2 linked regions of the Myxococcus xanthus genome follow. Each later gene encodes a partner of the first gene's protein in a complex. Links are inferred from orthologs where the notes say so. Each region holds a gene or a part of one and is shown on either strand. Other genes may lie near its edges. The genes, in order: tolB and BHS09_RS23155.

Region 1 (9,742 bases):
GACCGGGGGTCGGACGTCCAACACTGGCAAAGGCAAGTCGAAGGAAGCGAAGCGCTAGCCCATGACGCCCTCCGCGGTAAGCCACAGCCTGCTCGTCACGCGCTCCACGCGGCTGTCGCGCTTCGTGGTGGTGTCCGTCGTGGGGCACATCCTGGTGCTGGTGGCGGCGATTGCGTACGCGCGCTACTCCGCCACGCCCAAGGTGGACCTGGACACCAAGCCCATTCGCGCCACGCTGGTGCGCCTGGGCAAGCCGCGCGACTCCAAGCTGCTGCCGCGCAAGGAGCAGCTGCCACCGCCCCCCAAGAAGGTGGACGCACCCAAGCCCGCTCCGGAGGCCCCGCCCCCGGAGCCCTCCCCCGCCAAGGTGGCGGTGCCCATCCCGGGTGTGCAGCCGGAGCCCTCCACGTCCAAGCCCACGCCGCAGAAGGGCGAGACGACCGGCGAGGACCGGCGCAAGCGGCTCTTCGGTGCCTTCGACAAGACGGCCAAGGCGGCCGAGCCCGAGGAGGCGGAGGGCGCCGAGGACGGCGACCCGGACGGCGACTCGGCCACCGCGGAAGGCGAGCGCTACTTCGGCCTGCTCCAGTCGCAGGTCCGCCGCCACTACAGCGTGGCGGACACCATCCCCGAATCCGAGCGGCTGCACCTCAAGGCCATGGTGGCGGTGCGCCTGGGCCGCACGGGTGAAGTGCTGGACGTGAATCTCACCAAGGCCAGTGGGAACGACCTCTTCGACTCGGCCGTCGTCACGGCCGTGCGCAAGGCCGCGCCCTTTTCTCCTCCGCCTGACCATCTCCGGGACGCCCTGCAGAAGAGCGGCGTCAACCTGGTGTTCAACGCCCTATGAAAGCCCTGCTCCTCTCCCTGCTGCTCCTCCCCGTCGTCGCGCTCGCGCAGGCGCCCACCATCGAAATCTCCGGCGCCAACTTCCGCCCGCTGCCCGTGGCGGTACCCGCGCCCCTGACGCAGAACGATGGCGCGAAGGCGTTGGTGGCGCCCTTCGACTTGGCCTTCAGCTTCGACCTGGCCGCCTCCGGCATCCTCCAGGTGCTGGACCGCAAGGGCTTCACGGCGGACGCGAAGGAAGGCATGGCCGCGGCCAGCATCAACTTCAGCCGCTGGGCGGACGTGGGCGCCGAAGCGCTCGTGAAGGTGTCGCTGGCGCAGGACGGCGGCGTGGTGCGCGGTGAGCTACGCCTGTTCAACGTGGGCACCGGCCGCGAGGACCTGAAGGTGTCCAAGGACGCGCCCGCCGATAATGCCTCGCTGCTGGCGCACCGCCTGGCGGACGCGCTCTACCGGCACTTCACCCGCGAGCCCAGCCCCTTCCTGTCCCGCATTACCTATGTGCGCAAGGCGGGCACCAATCGCGACGTCTACGTGGCGGACTGGGACGGCGGCAACGCCCGGGCGCTCACCAAGGGCGGCATCAACATCCTGCCCGCGCTGAGCCAGGACGGCTCGCAGGTCGCCTTCACGACGTACCGCAAGAATCGCCCGGACATCTACGTGCAGTCCCCTGGCGGTGAGGCGAAGGCCGTCATCTCCGGCGGGCAGATGGCCACCGGCGCGGCCTTCTCTCCGGACGGCAAGCGCATCGCGTACTCGCTGGCGGAGGGCGAGAGCGCCCAGGTGTACGTGGCCAACGCGGATGGCAGCGGCGCGCGCGCGCTCACCGACACGCCCTACGGCCTCAACACCAGCCCCACCTGGTCGCCGGACGGCAAGCGCCTTGCCTTCGTGTCCAACCGGGGCGGCAGCCCGCAGGTCTACATCATGAACGCGGATGGCACGGGCGTGCGCCGGCTCACCTTCCAGGGCAACTACAACCAGACGCCGGACTGGTCGCCGCGTGGGGACCTCATCGTCTTCACCGCTCGCGACGAGCGCAACGCCTTCGACCTCTTCACCGTCAGCGTGGAGACGGGCAAGGTGACGCGCCTCACGCAGGACCAGGGCAGCAACGAGGAGCCCGCCTTCTCTCCCAACGGGCGGCTCATCGTCTTCACGTCCACCCGCAATGGCGGCTCGCAGCTCTATGTCATGACGGCGGACGGCAACAACCAGCTGCCGCTGCGCGCCGAGAAGGGCGTCTACCAGACGCCGGACTGGTCGCCGCTGCCGCAGGCGCAGTAGCCGTCCCCTGGGCCTGTGGGGCGCCAGCGAGCGCCCCGCGCCCGGCACCGGGACGTCCGTTGACAGCCGGGGCGCGCTCGGGTCGAGTCCTCCCGCATGAGCGTGCCCTTCCGCATCCACTGGAGCCTGGACCCCGAAGTCGTCTTCCTGAACCACGGTTCGTTCGGCGCCTGCCCGACAGCCGTCCTCCAGCGGCAGGCCGAGCTGCGCGCGCGCCTGGAAGCCGAGCCGGTGCGCTTCCTCCACCGCGAAATCGAGCCGCTGCTGGATGACGCCCGCGCCGCGCTCGCCACGTTCCTCGACGCGGACGCGGACGACCTGGGCTTCGTCCCCAACGCGACGGCGGGGGTGAGCACGGTGCTGCGCTCGCTGCGCTTCGCTCCCGGCGACGAGCTGCTCACCACCGACCACGAGTACAACGCCAGCCGCAACGCGCTGGACTTCGTGGCCGCCCAGTGGGGCGCCAAGGTGGTGGTGGCGAAGCTGCCCTGGCCGGTACCGTCCGCGCAGTCCGTGGTGGACGCGGTGCTGCCCCACGTCACCCCGCGCACGCGTCTGTTCCTGGTGGACCACGTCTCCAGTCAGACGGCCCTGGTGCTGCCGCTGGCGCAGCTCGTCACCGCCCTGCGCGAGCGCGGCGTGGAGACGCTCGTGGATGGCGCGCACGGGCCGGGCATGCTGCCGCTGTCGCTGCGCACGCTGGGCGCCGGCTACTACACGGGCAACTGCCACAAGTGGCTGTGCGCCCCCAAGAGCGCCGCGTTCCTCCACGTCCGGCGCGACCTCCAGCCCGCCATCAAGCCCCTGTCCGTGAGCCACGGGCACAACTCCCGGCGGACGGACCGCTCCCGCTTCCGGCTGGACTTCGACTGGACGGGGACGCACGACCCTTCGGCCGTGCTCTGCGTGCCCGAGGTGATTCGCTTCATGGGCGGGCTGCTTCCCGGCGGCTGGCCGGAAGTCATGGCCTCGAACCGGGCCAAGGTGCTGGCGGCGCAGAACCTGCTGTGCGCGCGGCTGGGCACCCAGCCCACCTGCCCCGAGGACATGGTCGGCAGCATGGCCACGGTGACGCTGCCGGACGGCTTCCCCGAAGTCCCCCAGCCCCCGCTCTACGTGGACCCGCTCCACCTGCGCCTGTTCGACGAATACCGCATCGAGGCGCAAATCACCCCCTGGCCCCGGCCGCCGCACCGGCATGTGCGTCTGTCCGCGCAGCTCTACAACACCCCCGCCGACTACCAGGCCCTGGGCGATGCTTTGGAAGCGCTGCTGCGTTGAGTAGGCTGCCGCGCATGTCGCGTTTCGCCACCATCGACGTCGGAAGCAACTCGGTCCTCCTGCTCGTCGCGGAGCGCACCCCGGAGGGCCGTTTCGAGGCCGTGCGGGAGCGCGCGGAAATCACCCGCCTGGGCCGAGGCGTGGATGCGACGCGCAAGCTCTCCGCCGAAGGCATGGAGGCGACGCTCCAGGTGCTGGAGTCCTTCGCCCGCGAGGCACGCGACCTGGGCGCGGAAGGCATCGCAGTGTCCGCCACCAGCGCCGCGCGTGACGCGGAGAACGGCGCGGAGTTCCTCGCGGCCGCGAAGGCGCGGGCGGACGTGACAGTGGAAATCATCTCCGGCGCCATGGAGGCGGAGCTGTCCTTCGCAGCGGTGCACGCGGACTTCGCGTCGGACGCGGCGGGCCCCCTTCTGGTGCTCGACATCGGCGGCGGCTCCACGGAGTTCATCTACGGCAACCGCGGCGGCCACGTGGACTTCCGCCACAGCTTCGACGTGGGCGCGGTGCGCATGACGGAGCGCTTCGTCGGCTCGGACCCGATGACGTCCGAGGACCGCGCGCGTGTCGAAGCCCACCTGCGCGACACCTTCCGCGCCCTCCCCGCCCCGCCGCCCGGCGCGGCCCTGGTGGGCGTCGCGGGCACGGTGACGACGCTGTACGCCGTGCAGCACGCCATCCACCCCTACGTCCCGGAGCAGGTCCACGGCGGCACGCTGTCCGTGGGCCAGCTGTCCGCCCTGACGGACCGGCTGTGCGCCATGCCGCTGGAAGAGCGGCGCGCCCTGCCCGGCATGCAGCCCAAGCGCGCGGACGTCATCCCCGCGGGCGCCCTCATCCTGCTGGAGTCGGTGAAGGCACTGGGACTGGAGGCCTGCCGCGTCAGTGACAGGGGCCTGCGCTGGGGCCTGCTCGCGCACCGCTTTGGCGCCGGAGCCACCTCTTCATGAACGCCCAACCCGCGGCCTCACCGGCCGCGTCCGCCGTGCCCGCCAGCAACGCGGGTTACGCGCTGCTCATCCTCACCCTCATCAACCTGGTCAACTACCTCGACCGCTACATCGTCGCGGTGGCGCTGCCAGGCATCCAGAAGGAATTCGGCATCAACGACACGCAGTCCGGCCTGCTGGGCACCATGTTCATCGTGGTGTTCATGCTGGCCTCGCCGCTGGGCGGGTTCCTCGGGGACCGCTACCCGCGGCGGCTGCTGGTGGCGGGCGGCGTGATTCTCTGGAGCCTGGCCACCGGGGCCAGCGGACTGGCCACCTCGTTTGGCGCGCTGCTCCTGGCCCGCGCGGTGATTGGCATCGGAGAGGCCGGCTACGGCGCGGTGGCGCCCAGCATCATCTCCGACTTGTACCCGCGCGCGCAGCGCACGCGGATGCTGGCGTTCTTCTACATCGCCATCCCCGTGGGCGCCGCGGCGGGCTACGGCCTGGGCGGGTGGCTGACGCAGGCGTACTCGTGGCACGTCGCCTTCTTCGCGGGCGGCGTGCCCGGCCTGATTCTGGGCGCCATGGCCTTCTTCATGCCGGAGCCCCAGCGCGGCGCCATGGACGGGCCGGATGCGCAGACGAAGATGCCCTTCATGGTGGGCCTGAAGGGGCTGGCGAGGAACTCGGCCTTCTGGGCGGTGACGGCCGGATACACGCTGATGACGTTCTCCATTGGAGGCCTGGGCTTCTGGATGCCCACGTACCTGGTGCGCGAGCGCGGCCTGGCGCAGGACAGCTCGGGCTTCATCTTCGGCGCGATTACGGCGGTGGCCGGCCTGCTGGGGACGGTGGCGGGCGGATGGCTTGGCGACAAGCTGGACCGCAAGCGCGAGGGCGGCGGACTGTGGATGTCCGGCATCGGCCTGATACTGGCGGCCCCGTGCATGTACCTGGCGGTGAACCTGAAGGCCGTGGGCCCCACCTTCGCGGCGATTGCCCTGGCGCAGTTCCTCATCTTCCTCAACAGCGGCCCCATCAACGCGGCCATCGTCAACTGCGTGCAGCCCGCGTTCCGCGCCTTCGCCATGGGCCTGAACGTGCTGTGCATCCACCTGCTGGGTGACGCGATTTCGCCCACGCTCATCGGCAAAATCGCGGACGCGTCCAGCCTGCATACCGCCATCGCGGTGAATGCCCTGCCCGTCCTCCTCGGCGGCTTCGCGCTGCTGCTGGGCGCCAGGCTGTTCCGTGAAGCGGTGCCCCTCGCGCGTCAGGGCTGAGCGGCGGCGTCCAGCCTCGGCCGGTACTCGTCGGCCAGACGCTCCATCTCCAAGGCCAGCCGCTCGCCATCCGCGAGCAGCAGGCCCTTGAGGCGCGCGCGGTTGCCCAGCGTGAAGAACACGCGGATGTCGTGCTGGAGCGACTCCCAGCGCTCGGCGAAGTACAGGGTGAACAGCGCCAGCGGCGGCACGGCGAGGAAGACGGCCACGGCCAGGAGCGCGCTTCCCCACACCGCCGCGGCGGCTGTCAGCACGCCCCACCACACCAGCGCCACCACGAAGGCGGTGAGGAACTTCACCGTGGCCTGCACGTCCAGTTCGGCGTTGCGGCTGGCGAGCCGGGGCAGCTGGTAGGGCAGCCAGAACAGGCCCAGCCCCAGGGCGAACAGCGGCAGGCCCAGCACCAGCGCCAGCACGTTCTTCACCACGAAGGGCACCACGTTCCCCGGCCGGTACACGAGCGCCAGGTCCTCCGGCCCCGTCGCCTGCACCAGCGCCATGCGGTGCCGGAAGTCGGCGAGCTGCGCGCGCAGGGGCTCGAAGCGCTCCGGCTCCTCGGCGCGGAACATCTGGACGCCGCGCGCCCACAGTCGCAGGCGCTCCGCGTCGAGCGCCCCACCCTGCTTGAAGGCGAAGAGCTGCTCGGCCAACTGCGCCAGCGGGAGGTCCGCCCACTGCTCCAGGTTGAGCGTCACCGCGCGAAGCCCGCTGGCGATGCGCTCGGTGAGGGCGCGGACGGCATCGGGCTCCGCGGCGGCGTCCGCGGGCAGGAAGGCCTGCACTTCGATGGCGGGCCCCACGTCGATGAGCACCTCGCTGCGGAACACGTGCTTCTCCGCGTAGGTGAGCCCCACGGGGACGATGCGCACCGGAGCCCCGGCCTTCGCCGCGCTCAGGGCAATGCGCGCCGCGCCCGTCTTCAACTCCGCGAGCCCGGGCTCGGAGTGGCTCTTGCCCTCGGGGAAGATGGTGATGGCGCGCCCCTGCACCAGCGCGCCCTTCGCGGCATCCAGCGTGCCTTCATTGCCGCCCATCTTCGCCGGGTCATCCTGCTTCCGGTACACCGGCAGCGCGTCCAACCCCTTCAGCAGCCAGCCGATGACGGGCATCCGGAACAGCGGCGCCTTCGCCAGGAAGGTCACCTTGCGCCGCGTGAGGATGAACACCAGCGCCGGGTCGATGAGGCCATTGGGGTGGTTGCCCACGAAGAGCACGGGGCCGTCCGGCTCCAGCGCCGGGGCATTCACCTTCACCCGGTAGAAGAGTCGGAGACACAGCGCCACCACCGCACGCACGCACGCGTAGAACACGGAGGAGACTGTACTCCACGTCTCAGGGATACCGGTCCACCACCTGGATGACGCCGGTGTTGTCCTGCACCACGGAGAAGCCCTTCATCGGGCTCGGGTAGGCAATCAGGCCCTCGCCGTCCTTGTCCCAGCGCGAGTCCAGGAGGATGCCGCAAAAGGGCACCGACATCGCCCCGGACTCCGGCAGGAAGATGCGGTCATACCGGCCGAAGACGCGGTGCTTCGTCACGTACAGGCGGCCGCCGATGCGCGCGCCGGGAAGCTGCTGCTCGCCCTGCTCGCGCGGCAGCGCAATCACGAAGCTGTAGTTGTAACGCGCCGGGCCCGGGTGGTCCTGGATGGCATCCACGATGACGGGGACCTTGTCCCCGGGCTTCAGGCCCAGGCGCTCCATCTGCAGCAACGCGCCCCGAGGGCACGTCCCCTCTGGCGGCATCCACTTGGGCCGCGCTGGCCCCTGCGAGGACGCGGAGGTGGTCCGGCAGCCCGCCGCAACCAGGAGCCCCAGGCCCACCACCGTCCACCGCAGCCAGCGCATGCGCACCATCGCCTCCCTCAGAACGTCCCGATGCTGAAGTGGAACTGCGTGGTGGCCTCATTCACCGACTCGTCCGGGTCCAGGTTGAAGCCCACATCGAAGGCCAGCGGCCCCACGGGCGTCACGTAGCGCAGGCCCGCGCCCGCCGTGTAGCGCAGCCGGCCTGGGTCGAACTGCGTCCGGTCCAGCCACAGGTTGCCCGCTTCGACGAAGAGCCCCAGGTCCACGGAGGACAGGGCCGGCAGGCGCAACTCCGCCTTGCCCAGGGTGAAGAGCTCGCCGCCCTGGCTCGCCGGCACCTGCCCCGCGAGCACGGCCTTCAGCTCTGCGGAGCACCCCGACGGAGAAATCAGCGCCCGGCAGTCGCGCAGCCGCTGCTGCAACGCGCCGCGGACGTCCTCCGGCAGCACGCCGTCCTCGCGGAAGCCGCGCAGGCTCGAAGAGCCGCCCAGGTAGAACAGCTTCGAGCCAATGGCCTGGGCATCCTCCTCCAACGGGATGATGGTGCCCGCGCGCGCGGACAGCGCCACGCTCGCCCGCCGCCCCAGGGGGATGTAACCACTGAGGCTGCCCGACAGCTTCACGCCGTCGATGGGGTACGCATCCACGCGGTTGCCCGCTACGTCCGTGGGACGCACGCTCAAGCCACGGGTGAACTCCGCGCTGGAGACGAACACCACGCCTCGGCGAGGGTTGGCCGGGTCGTCCCGGAAGTCGAGCGTGGCGGAGGGACGCAACGAATGCAGCGCGAAGTCGCCGAACGGGTAGCGCAGCCGCTCCCGGTCGGCGCGGTTGAGCAACTCCAGCACGCCCGCGCGCGAGCGCAGCCGGTTGTTCTCCACCTCGTAGGACAGCGACAGGTTGAGCCACGTCGCCGCGGCCCAGTCCATGGCGGCCGCCGCCGCGAACCGCGAGGACACGTAGGAAGGCCGGTGCACGCGCTCGCCAATGAGGTCCAGGCGGGCGCCCACCTGCAGCGGCAGCAGGAAGAACAGCCGCGGCTGCGCCAGCGCGAGGTTGCCCCGGCCTCCCAGGCCATTGAGCCCCTGGAGCTCCACGTCACAGCCCGGAGCCGGACCACCACCGGGAGCCGTCTGCTGGCAGGCGATGCGCCGGTCCCGAGACAGCGCCTCCGCGCTCCAACCCGCGTAGTTGATCTTCCCGCGCGCCAGCAGGCTGAGCCCCAGCCCGTCCAGGTTGCGGTAGGCCGTGTCGAGCGTGATGCGGGGACCATCCACCAGGAAGTAACCGCCAGACACCTGGCCATCCAGCCGGGGCCGCTCCTGGACCGTCACCAGCACGTCCTTGGTGTCCTCGCGCCGGGTGGGGTCCGCCAGCGCGATGTCCACCTGACGGAACACGCCCAGGCGCGCCAACCGGCGCTGGCCCTCCGTCAGCTCATCCAGCGCGACGGGCTTGCCCTCCTCCACCGCGAGATTGGCCAGCACCAGGTCCGGGTCCGTGCGCGTCAGGCCCTGCACCAGAATCTTCCCGACCTTCACCTGCGGGCCCGCGTCCGCGCGGAAGATGACGGTCGCCTGCGTCCCGTCCTCGCCCACGCCCGTCTCCGTGGTGACGCGCGCGAAGAGGTAACCCTGCCGCCCCAGCTCCTGCTCCAGCGCCTGACGCGAGGACTCCACCGTGTCGAAGCTCAGCGGCGCGCCCTCGCGCATGCGCCGGCCCATGACCCAGGCCGTCAGGCCCGGTGGCACACCCTGGAAGTCCACCTTCACCAGGCGCGCCTGGGGGCCCTCCTCCACGTCGAAGTCCGCGACCGCCGTGCGCCCCACCACATCCACCGTCAGGCCCCGGAACGCCACCACCGCGGAGAGGAAGCCCTGCTCGCGGTAGGCCTCGTTCATGGCCTCCACGGCCTCCAGCCACGCATCCTCCACGTACACAGTGGACGCGGGCGGCGGCGGCGCGACGCCCGGGAGCTCCGGGCCGTGACGTCCCTCGGTGTTCAGCGGGTCGTCGAGCATCCGCAGGTCCAGCTCCGGCCGCGTCATGCCCGCCAACACCCGCTCCGCGAGCAGCGCGCGCAGCGTCTCCATTGGCAGCCCGTGGTTGCCGTGGAAGCGCACGTCGGCCACGCGCAGGGGGTGCCCCTCCTCCACGTCGAACACCAGCGCCGCCACCTCGCCATCCGAACGCAGCACCTCGCGGGGACGCACGCGCACGTCGTGGAAGCCGCGGTAGCGGTAGAAGACCTCCATGCGTCGCGCGAGCCGGCCAGCGACGACCTCGTCCATGGGCTCC
Region 2 (9,691 bases), 1.5 Mb from region 1 along the record:
CCGAGGTCTTCAATCGCTTCGGCGGCATCCACCCCTTCATGCAGTGGGACGGGGGCGTGCTCACCGATTCGGGCGGCTTCCAGATCTTCTCCCTGCCGGAGGACCGGCTCATCACGGAGAAGGGCGCCCACTTCCGCAGCTTCTACGACAACAGCCGGCAGCTCCTCAGCCCCGAGTCGAGCATCGCCATGCAGCAGGCCATCAACTCGGAAATCATGATGGTGCTGGACGTGTGCATCGACTCGCGGACCGACGAGGCCGGCACGCGCGAGGCCATGGAGCGCACCCACCGCTGGGCGGTGCGCAGCCTGGAGGCGAAGGCGGCGCGGGACACCGGGCAGGCGATGTTCGGCATCGTCCAGGGCGGCGTCTTCCCGAACCTGCGTGACGAGAGCGCGGCCTTCCTGACGAAGCTGCCCTTCGACGGCTTCGCCATTGGCGGCCTGGCCGTGGGCGAGACGAAGGTGGAGCGCGAGTCCATGACGTTGCGCGCCACCGCGTCCCTGCCCGCCGACAAGCCGCGCTACCTGATGGGCGTGGGCACGCCCACGGACCTGGTGGAAGCCGTGCTGCGCGGCGTGGACATGTTCGACTGCATCATCCCCACCAAGATGGCGCAGCAGGGGTATGCGTACACGTTCAGTGGGCTCATCCGCATCTCCCGCAGCGTGTTCCGCCTCTCCGACGAGCCGCTGGACGCGGAGTGCGACTGCTACGTGTGCAAGCGCTACACGCGCGGCTACCTGCAGCACCTGATGCGGGGCAAGCACCACCTGGGCTCGCGCTTCCTGTCCGTGCACAACGTCCGGCACTACCAGAAGCTGATGGGGCGCATCCGCGAGGGCATCCTGAGTGGTACGTACGCGCAGGTGTACCGCGAGCTGAAGGCGGCCATCGCCACGCCCAAGGACTTGAAGGACGAGGCCAACGCGCGCGAGGTGACGCTGAAGGAGGTCGGGTGAGCACCGCACCCGAAGCCAACCCGCGCGACGGCGACTTCGAGCTCATCACCCTGCGCAATGGCGCTCGCGCCGTGCGGCACCTGGGCCATGGCGAGGTGATGCACCCCTCCGTGGGGCCGTGGCAGGAAGCGCTGCGCCTCTATGTGGAGCAGGCACGGCTGGCGGACCGGCTGCGTCAGCCAGGGCCGCCGCTGGTGATTCATGACGTGGGGCTGGGCGCCGCCACCAACGCGGTGGCCGCGCTCACCTGTGCCAGGAGTCTGGGCGCGGAGCAGCGCCGGCTGCTGGAGGTGGTCAGCTTCGAGGTGGACCTGGCGCCGCTGCGGCTGGCACTGGCGGACGCCGAGGGCTTTCCCTTCCTCCAGCCGTTTCGTGACGCGGCGCAGACGCTGATGCGCGACGGGGTGTGGGAGGCGGAGGGCATCCGCTGGCGGCTGCTGCTGGGGGACGCGGTGCCGCACCTGGATGGCGCGCTGCCCGTGGCGGACCTCGTCTACTTCGACCCGTTCTCACCGGCGTCCAATCCGGAGATGTGGACCGAGTCGGTGCTGGCCCGTGTGCGCCGGCACTGCCGCGAGGACGGGGTGGGCACGCTGCTGCTCACGTACAGCGCGGCCACGCCCACGCGGGTGACGCTCCTGCTGGCCGGGTTCTTCGTGGGCGCGGGTGTGTCGACGGGGACGAAGGGCGAGACGACGGTGGGCGCCACGCGGCGGGAGTCGTTGGAGGCGCCGCTCGGAGAGCGGTGGCTGGAGCGATGGAAGCGCTCGTCCTCCCGGGCGCCTCATGGCGGGCAGCTCACGCCCGACATCGAGGCGCGCGTGCTGGCGCACCCGCAGTGGCGGTCCGCCTCCGAGTGACGGAAGACATTCGCCGCGGTCCGGGGTAATCGACGGGACATGCGCGAAGCCCTTCAGATGGAGGACTGGGGTGGCACCGGTCCGGTGCTGCACCTGGCCCACGCCAATGGCTTTCCTCCGGGGTGCTACCGGAAGCTCATCGAGCACCTGAAGCCGCGCTACCACGTCTTCACGCTTCGCACGCGGTGTCTCGTGCCGGGCTCGGACCCGCTGGAGATGCGGACCTGGGATGACATGGCGGATGACCTGATTCACGCCCTGCGTGCTCAGGGCGTGCAGGGCATCGTGGGCGTGGGGCACAGCATGGGCGGCGTGGCGACGCTGCTCGCGTGCGCGAAGGCTCCCGCGCTCTTCCGGGCCGTGGTGGCGTTGGACCCGGTGTTGTTCACGGGGGCGCGGGAATGGGCGCTCCGTGCCTTGACGCTGCTCGGGTTGCGAAGCCGCGTGCCTCCCGCGAGTCTGGCGAGGCGGCGGCGTGAGTCTTGGGGCGCACGGGAAGAGGCCTCGCGAAGCTACGGCAAGAAGCCGCTGTTCGCGCGCTTCGACCCGGAGTGCTTCCAGGACTACATCACCCACGGCCTCACCGAGGCCCCGGACGGTGGCTTCAAGCTGACCATCCCCAAGGCCTGGGAGGCGCGTGTCTTCGAGACGTCTCCCAAGGACGTCTGGCGGGAGCTGGGCACCGTGAACGTCCCGGCCCTGGTGATTCGCGGCGGCGAGTCCGACACGCTGACGGGCGACGCGCTGGAGCGGGCACGCCTCACCCTGAATGAGCCTCAGACGGAGGAGCTTCCCGGCGCGGGACACCTCTTTCCGTTGGAGCAGCCGGAGCGCTGCGCACAGCGCATCCTCGCGTTCCTCGACGGCCTGGAGACAGCCCGCGCGGCGGCCAGTTCCGTGCGTTGAGCCGTCCCAATTGTTCCGACAGTCGAGAACGAGCGGGGCAGGTCAGTGGCCCGCCCCTCCAGGTGTCGGCCACCTTCCGGTGGAGGGAAGTCGCTTCGTCTGGACCCGCCTCTCGACGGAGGGGCCTCGCGACCGCCGCCGCATGAATCGATTCATCAGGAACAACCCCAGCCCGTAGACGGCCACGTCCAGGAGCACAGCCAGGCTGAAGAGCACGTTGGTTTCACTGACACGCGTCCCCGCCACATAGGGACTGCCTGGCACCGCCCAGACCAGCAGGACCGAAACCGTTTCGAACAGTCCGAATCGCAGCCAGCAATGCCAGGCGGCATCGCGGAGGGCGCCCGCGGATATCAGCGCGATGACCATCGCGGGGGCCGCCATGAACCCCACACGGAAGGTCCAGTACTGAGTGAGCGTGCCTTCGGACCAGGCGGCGAAGGCGACGAAGCTGGCGACGGCGCCCACTCCCAGAACCACGACATCCAGCGAGATACCCCAGAGCCACTTCACCCACGTCTTCATGCGTGTCCCCCCTTGTGGAAGCCGGAAGGTAGCGGCGCACGTCGAACACTGGGAGGAACAAGTTGTTCGTGGATTGATAGCGCTGGGTTATCAATCGCGCGCGCGATTATAGCCCCCCGCGCGTGGCCTGCTCCTTCGAGGAGAAGGTGAACTCCGCGCGGCGGTTCTTGCGGAACGCCTCTTCTGTGTGGGCCTCGGACAGCGGCCGCTCCTCGCCGTAGGAGACGATGGAGAGCTGCTTGGGCTCCACGCCCAGGTTGCGCAGGTAGTCGCGCACCACGGCCGCGCGCCGGTGGCCCAGCGCGATGTTGTACTCCGTGGTCCCCAGCTCGCAGGTGTGGCCCGACACCGTCACCCGCGTGAGGGGCCGCTCCCGCAGGCCCGTGGCGAGCTGCGCGAGCATGTCGCGGGACTCGGGCCGCAGCGTGGCCGAGTCGAGCTCGAAGTACACCGGCTCGGCGGACAGCGGGCCCGTGGCCCGGCGGGCCGCGTCCTCGTCTTCATCGGAGGTCCGGTTGGACGTTTCCGCCGTGGCGGCGGGGCTGCGCTGCCGGTCGGGCAGGTTGTCCGTGACGGAGGACGTCTTGGGCTTGGAGGCGCAACCAACCAGACTGACCGCGGCAAGGAGAGACAGGAGGGTTCGGTTCATGCCCTGTGTCATCTACAAGGCCCGTGCCGTGCTCCCGTCCCTCTGAGACATCTCAACCCTGGCCCGCTCACCGTTGCAGCGTGCCCAGGTCAGCGTTGCGGATTGCCTTCCGCGCGCTCGCGCCGGTGGATGGTGGAGACGTCGATGCCGAGCAGCTCCGCCGCCTTCGTCTTGTTTCCCCCGCAGCGGGCCACGGCCCAGGCGATGTACTCCGTCTCCAGCTGCCTCAGGGGGACGATGGTGCGCAGCGCCGCGGCCAGCGGGTGGTTCTCCTGGCTGGTGTCCGAGGGCAGGTGGGGACGCAGCTGCGGCAGGTCCACCACCTCCGTCGAGCCGAGCACGACCAGCCGCTGCACCAGGTTCTCCAGCTCGCGCACGTTGCCCGCCCAGGGAAGGGCCCCCAGCGCGGCCAGCGTCTCCGGCGAGAACCGCTGCACCGTGGAGCGCGGATTGCGTGCCTTGGCCTGCTGGAGGAAGTGCTCGATGAGCGCGGGGATGTCCTCGCGGCGCTCGCGCAGGGGTGGCAGCCGCAGCGTGACGACGTTGAGCCGGTAGAAGACGTCCGCGCGGAAGCGGCCTTCCTTGACGCGCGTCTCCAGGTCCTGGTGCGTCGCGGCCACTACCCGCACATCCACCGTGCGCGTGCCGTCCGCGCCCACGGCCCGCACCTCGCCGTCCTCCAGCACGCGGAGCAGCCGGGCCTGGAGCTCGGGGGCCATGTCGCCAATCTCGTCCAGGAACAGGGTGCCGCCGTCCGCCTCCACGAAGAGGCCACGCCGAGCCGTGGTGGCGCCGGTGAAGGCGCCTTTGACGTGGCCGAACAGCTCACTCTCCAGAAGCGCGTGTGGCAGCGCGGTGCAGTTGACGGCCACGAAGGGCCCCGCGCGCCGGGTGCCCTCGAAGTGCAGGGCCCGGGCGACCAGCTCCTTGCCGCTGCCGCTTTCGCCGCGTACCAGCACCGGGGCGCTGGACCAGGCCACCCGCTCAATCAACGCGTAGAGGTCGCGCATCGCGGCGCTGCTGCCCACCAGGGCGCCCAGGCCCCCGCGGTCCGCGGCCTGCTGCTTGAGCGTGCGGTGCTCGGTGCGCAGGCGGCGCTGCTCCAGCGCGCGCTCCAGGGACAGGCGCACCTCGTCCAGCCGGAAGGGCTTGGTGAAGTAGTGGAACGCGCCGCGCTTCATCGCCTCCACGGCGCTCTCCACGCCGCCGAAGGCCGTCATCATCACCACGGGCAGGTCCGGGTCCAGCTTGCGCGCGGCGTCCAGCACGTCGAAGCCGTCCACGTCCTGCATTCGCAGGTCGCACAGCACCGCGTCGTAGACGCGTGCGCGCAGCTGGGCGATGGCATCCGCGCCGCCGGTGGCGATGTCGACCTTGTAGCCGTCGTCCGTCAGCGGTTCCCTCAACATCTGCCCCATCTCGACGTGGTCGTCGACGACGAGGACCCTGGCTCTAGACGACATGTCGCTCCTCTCCGGCGGGCGCCGCGGCGGGCCAGCGCACGGTGACGCGGGTGCCTCGCTCTGGCGCGCTGTCCAGTTCGATACGGCCTCCGTGGTTGCGCACGATGTGCGCCACCATCGTCAGGCCCAATCCGGTGCCCTGGCCGCGCTTCTTGGTGGTGAAGAAAGGGTCGAAGACCTGATGAACGTGGCGGGGGGCAATACCGCAGCCGTTGTCCTCCACGTCCACGCGCACCATGCCCCAGGCGCCCGGTGCGTCTGCGGTGTCCATGCTCGCGCTCAGCCGGACGCGTCCGCCGGCCTCGCACGCGTCACACGCGTTGAGCACCAGGTTGATGAGCACCTGCTGGAACTGGTCGGGGTCGGCCGCCACCGCCAGCATGGGCGAGGCGACCGTCACCTCCAGCTTCAGGCGCCGCCGCTCGGCCTCCATCCACAGCAGCTCCCGCACGCTGTGCGCCAGCGGCTCCAGCGGGACCGCCTGCGCGTCCGCTGGCTGGAGCCGGGAGAAGTCGAGCAGCTGGCGCAGCGTCCGGCTCACCCTGTCTATCTGTTCGACGATGGTGCCCAGGCCCGCCGCCTGCGGGTGCTCGCGGCCCAGCTTCTCCTGCACGTACTCGGCCCGGCCGCGGACGATGCCCAGCGGCGTGCCAATCTCATGGGCGATGCCCGCCGCCAGCACGCCCACCGTGGCCAGCTTCTCCGCGCGCAGCAGCTGTCCTTCCAGCGCGCGCAGGCTGCTCAGGTCCTCGATGACGACCAGCGTGTGGACCTCCGGCGTGTTCGGCTCCAGCGGCACCGCGTGGACGTTGTACTGGCCGGGCTCTTCGAAGAGGCAGAGCGGTTCACCGTGAAGGCTGCGCACCCGGCCGTCGCTCGTGGCCGCGTGGACCAGGTCCTCCAGCCGCTGGATGACGGGGGCCTGGGCCTGGGGAAAGGCCGCCGTCAGGGGCTGGCCCACGACCTCCGCCGGCATGCGGGCGCTCAGCGCGCGGTTGGCGGCGGAGATGTGCCGGGAGGAGGAGAGCGCCAGGACCCCGGTGGGGATGTTGTCGAGAATCTTCTGCGTCTTGTCGTGCAGGTGCGCCAGCCGCTGCGCATGGAGCTGGCTCTCCCGCAGGGCCTCCGCCCGGCTGTGCGCGAGCACCACGTACACACCGAAGGCGATGAGGAACCCGGAGACGAGCACCGCCGCCAGCGACAGGCGCAGCACCAGGCCGCGCTCATGGGTCCGGAGCACGCGCGTCGACGCGAGCGTCGCCACCGGCCATGCCGCGCCATTCTTGAACCGCACCGGGCTGAAGGTGGCCACCACCTCCGAGTCGCCCAGTCCGAGCCGGGCGGCCTCCTTGCGCTCGATGACGTGCGTGCCCGACTCGCCCGCGCGAAGCGCCCGCGCCAGCGCCGTGAGGCCCGGCGTCTGGTGGCCGTCGGTGTCCAGCCGCCGGTACCTGTCCGCCAGGTTCGGGTGGGTCAACGCTGTTGGCGTTCCATGGACTCCCAGCACCAGCAGCTGCGTCTCCGAGTCCGACGCGAGCAGCTTCAGCGGGGCGAAGAGCGGCTCGGCGTCCACCAGCACCACGACGACGGCGCCGCTGTCCTGCGCGTCCTCCGGCAGCGCGGTGGCGAAGGCGCGCAGCCAGCCCGATTGGGCCCGGGGAAGGGGCGGGGATGAGACGACGTGGCCCGGCGGATGACTTCGGGCCTGCGCCACGGTGAGGGCCAGGTCCTCCGCGGTGAACTGGTGCGTCATCGCCGCCGCGCTGCGCCGGTCCACCAGCCGGAGCCGTTCCTGGCCGTCCGTTCCGAAGACGAGGATGGCCTTGTACTGCCCCGCCGCCTCCAGCAGGGCGCGCATCTCGCGCCGGTGCTCCTCGGCGGTGCCCGGCTGGGCCAGCAGCTCGCCCGCGAAGCGCAGGTCCTCCTCCGCGCTCTCCAGGGCGGCGGAGACGCCGCGCACGGCCTCCAGCAGCTGCGCCTGTCGCTCGCGCGCCATTTGGTCCACCAGCGCCTGCCGGTCGCGCTGCATGAAGTGCAGGACGCCCGCGATGATGCCGGAGAGCATCAGACACAGCAGCAGCACGGGGAGGACAGGCAGGCGCATGAACACGGGACGCAGGGGCGACACCGGCGCGGGGGCTCCGGTGCTTGCCGGGCCTCCACGCCGCCTGGCAGCGCTTCGTCCCGGAGGAAAGCTTCTCCGGTAGCAACGCCCGTGCCCCCGGCTTGTCCCTCTGCGCGGAGGCGGCGCCCCATGGCGGAGCGCCGCAATCTGCATGGCCCCCGTTGCATCCTGCCAGGGCCAGCGCGGGTGACGCGCGCTGGCGAAGGCAGGCGGGTGGGGCTGGTGACCGCTTCAGCGGCGGGACGCCTGCTGGGTAAGCTGCTGGGACGCCTCGCGCACCTTGTCCTGGATGCGGCGGAGGTTCTGCGGCCCCATCCGCAGCAGGTGCTTCTGCGCGGCCGTCAGCCCTTCGAGCTTCGGGTCGGCGTAGACGAACAGCGCGCCCTTGGGGAGCACCTCGACGTCACCGTCGATGACGGGGACGGCGAGCACCTGCTCGAAGGCGAGGTGGAGCGTGGCGTCGAAGGTGCTTCCGGGGCGGGCCGTCTCCTTGTGGAGGCGCTCGGCCAGGTGACGCACCTCGCGGTAGGTGGACACCAGCACGCCCACGTCGAGCGAGCCCACCACCTTGCCGATGACATCGTAGCGCGCGTAGCTCTGCTTTTCGATGACGAGCTTGCCGGCCTTGCGGCGTGCCTCGAAGGTGCCGGCCGGAGCGAGGAAGCTCACTGCCTCGCGGGGGCTGTCACCGTTGGCCACGTTGCCCACGACGGTGACGAAGCGGCGCAGCAGGTCCTGCTCCTTCAGCCACGTGGCGAACTCCGGCATGAGCGACGCCCGAGCGAGCCGTGTGCGCAGCAGCGCGTCCATCTCCGAGGAGGAGGGCAGCGGCGGCTCCGCGCGCGGCGCCACGCCGGGATGGGATGGCTTGGGGATGACCGCCATGGACGGATGCGGCAGCTCCGTCGCCGACTGGCGCAGCACCAGCCACGTGCCCACGCCCGCGAACAGCATCACCAGCGCCGCCACGCCCACGCCCCAGTGCATCCGGCGCGGGGACTTCGTCACCACTTCAGGGTTGCTCATGCGTCCATCCTCCGAGGGATGCCGCATGGGATTGCAGCCGCGATGCCAGCAGGTCCGCGCCGCCGTGAAGCCGCGCGTTTCCCTCTGAGACGCAGGCCGCCGTGTGGCCCCGTGGCCACGCTCGGCTGTCTTGCGAGCGTGGCGTGCTGCGCGGCATCCCGTGGCGAAGCGCCACGGGGCGCGCAGGGGGTTGCTACGCGCGAGGCCGGGACGCGCCCGAGTCGTCATCCGTGGCGGTGAGGGCGGCCTCGGCCGGGGCCTCGGACCAGCGGATGTGGAAGGTGGCCGCGGTGCCGTCGAACTCCTCGGGGATGCTGACCACCCGCCACCCACCGCACAGCTCCACCGCGCGCGCCAGCAGGCCCGCGGAGAAGGTGGGCAGGTCCGCCAGCACGTCATTCATCCGCAGCTCCACCGAAGTGGGGCTGCGCTCGACGATTTCGACCACACTGAAGTTGTTGCCGGCGCGAAAGCCCATGCCCGCGCGAAGCAGCATCCGCCGGGGCCCGGCCAGCCGGACGACGCCCAGCAGGGCCCGGCCGAAGAAGGTGCCGAAGTACGCGTCCATGAACCGCTCGCCCAGCGAGTAGTAGGCCGCCTCGGCGGGGACGCCGCCGTAGACGTGGCCGGCGGCGATTCGGAGGAACTCCTTCCACTGCTCCAGGGTGTAGGCCCGCTCCAACTTCTGGTCGAGCTCCAACCCCGCCCGGCGCAGGTGCTCACGGCACGCCGGGGTGAGGCGGTTCTCGAGGGCGCGCACGAAGAGCGCCTCGACGGTCTGGTTGAAAACAAGCTTCTCGGAAGGAGTCATAGAGGCGCCCCGTATACACCGAGCGGGTCGTGGGATGCTCGCCTACCGGTGAAAGTTCGTTCAGTGAAACTGTCCGCGAGTGTCAGATCGACCTGCGTCACGTACTGGCTGTCAGAGCGACATGTGGGTGACATGCGCAGGGCGCGCCTCCTGGTTCCTTGACGGGAAGTGCAGTTATTCCCGTTCTATCCCATTCATGCGAGGACCTGGGAGGGGGGCGTTCACGGGGCAGGCACGAGAAGGCCATTGCGCCCTGGCGAGCCCGGCCGCAATGACGGAGGCCATGGACACGCGCGCCCCTGGCACCTCGAAGACGGACCCGTCCTACAACGTGCTCCACCTGCAGCGGACGCGGCTGCCGCTG

Evidence for each region.
Region 2: the proteins of tolB (region 1) and BHS09_RS23155 are in contact, whole or in part, in a crystal structure (PDB 2HQS), measured with the Escherichia coli proteins. The link is inferred for Myxococcus xanthus from one-to-one orthologs.

The regions. Positions count from the first base shown.
Region 1 is NZ_CP017174.1:7,198,240-7,207,981, forward strand. The notes cover bases 1-2,992. They hold tolB (Tol-Pal system beta propeller repeat protein TolB), read left to right. Parts: upstream 1-846; coding sequence 847-2,139; downstream 2,140-2,992. Other genes in these bases: tolR (protein TolR), read left to right, coding at 1-58; BHS09_RS29560 (energy transducer TonB), read left to right, coding at 62-850; BHS09_RS29570 (aminotransferase class V-fold PLP-dependent enzyme), read left to right, coding at 2,236-2,992. Outside these bases: more of BHS09_RS29570, read left to right, coding at 2,993-3,420; BHS09_RS29575 (Ppx/GppA phosphatase family protein), read left to right, coding at 3,435-4,370; BHS09_RS29580 (spinster family MFS transporter), read left to right, coding at 4,367-5,635; BHS09_RS29585 (lysophospholipid acyltransferase family protein), read right to left, coding at 5,626-6,945; BHS09_RS29590 (hypothetical protein), read right to left, coding at 6,968-7,483; BHS09_RS29595 (POTRA domain-containing protein), read right to left, coding at 7,501-9,742. UniProt on the Escherichia coli protein: Part of the Tol-Pal system, which plays a role in outer membrane invagination during cell division and is important for maintaining outer membrane integrity.
Region 2 is NZ_CP017174.1:5,715,747-5,725,437, reverse strand. The notes cover bases 2,132-5,072. They hold BHS09_RS23155 (OmpA family protein), read right to left. Parts: upstream 3,903-5,072; coding sequence 3,360-3,902; downstream 2,132-3,359. Other genes in these bases: BHS09_RS23150 (sigma-54-dependent transcriptional regulator), read right to left, coding at 3,992-5,072; BHS09_RS23160 (hypothetical protein), read right to left, coding at 2,771-3,253; BHS09_RS23165 (alpha/beta fold hydrolase), read left to right, coding at 2,132-2,728. Outside these bases: tRNA guanosine(34) transglycosylase Tgt, read left to right, coding at 1-962; BHS09_RS23170 (tRNA (5-methylaminomethyl-2-thiouridine)(34)-methyltransferase MnmD), read left to right, coding at 959-1,822; more of BHS09_RS23165, read left to right, coding at 1,862-2,131; more of BHS09_RS23150, read right to left, coding at 5,073-5,365; BHS09_RS23145 (ATP-binding protein), read right to left, coding at 5,355-7,469; BHS09_RS23140 (DUF3014 domain-containing protein), read right to left, coding at 7,722-8,516; BHS09_RS23135 (DUF2378 family protein), read right to left, coding at 8,710-9,327; BHS09_RS23130 (bifunctional acetate--CoA ligase family protein/GNAT family N-acetyltransferase), read left to right, coding at 9,611-9,691. UniProt on the Escherichia coli protein: Part of the Tol-Pal system, which plays a role in outer membrane invagination during cell division and is important for maintaining outer membrane integrity. The Tol-Pal system is also required for polar localization of chemoreceptors clusters.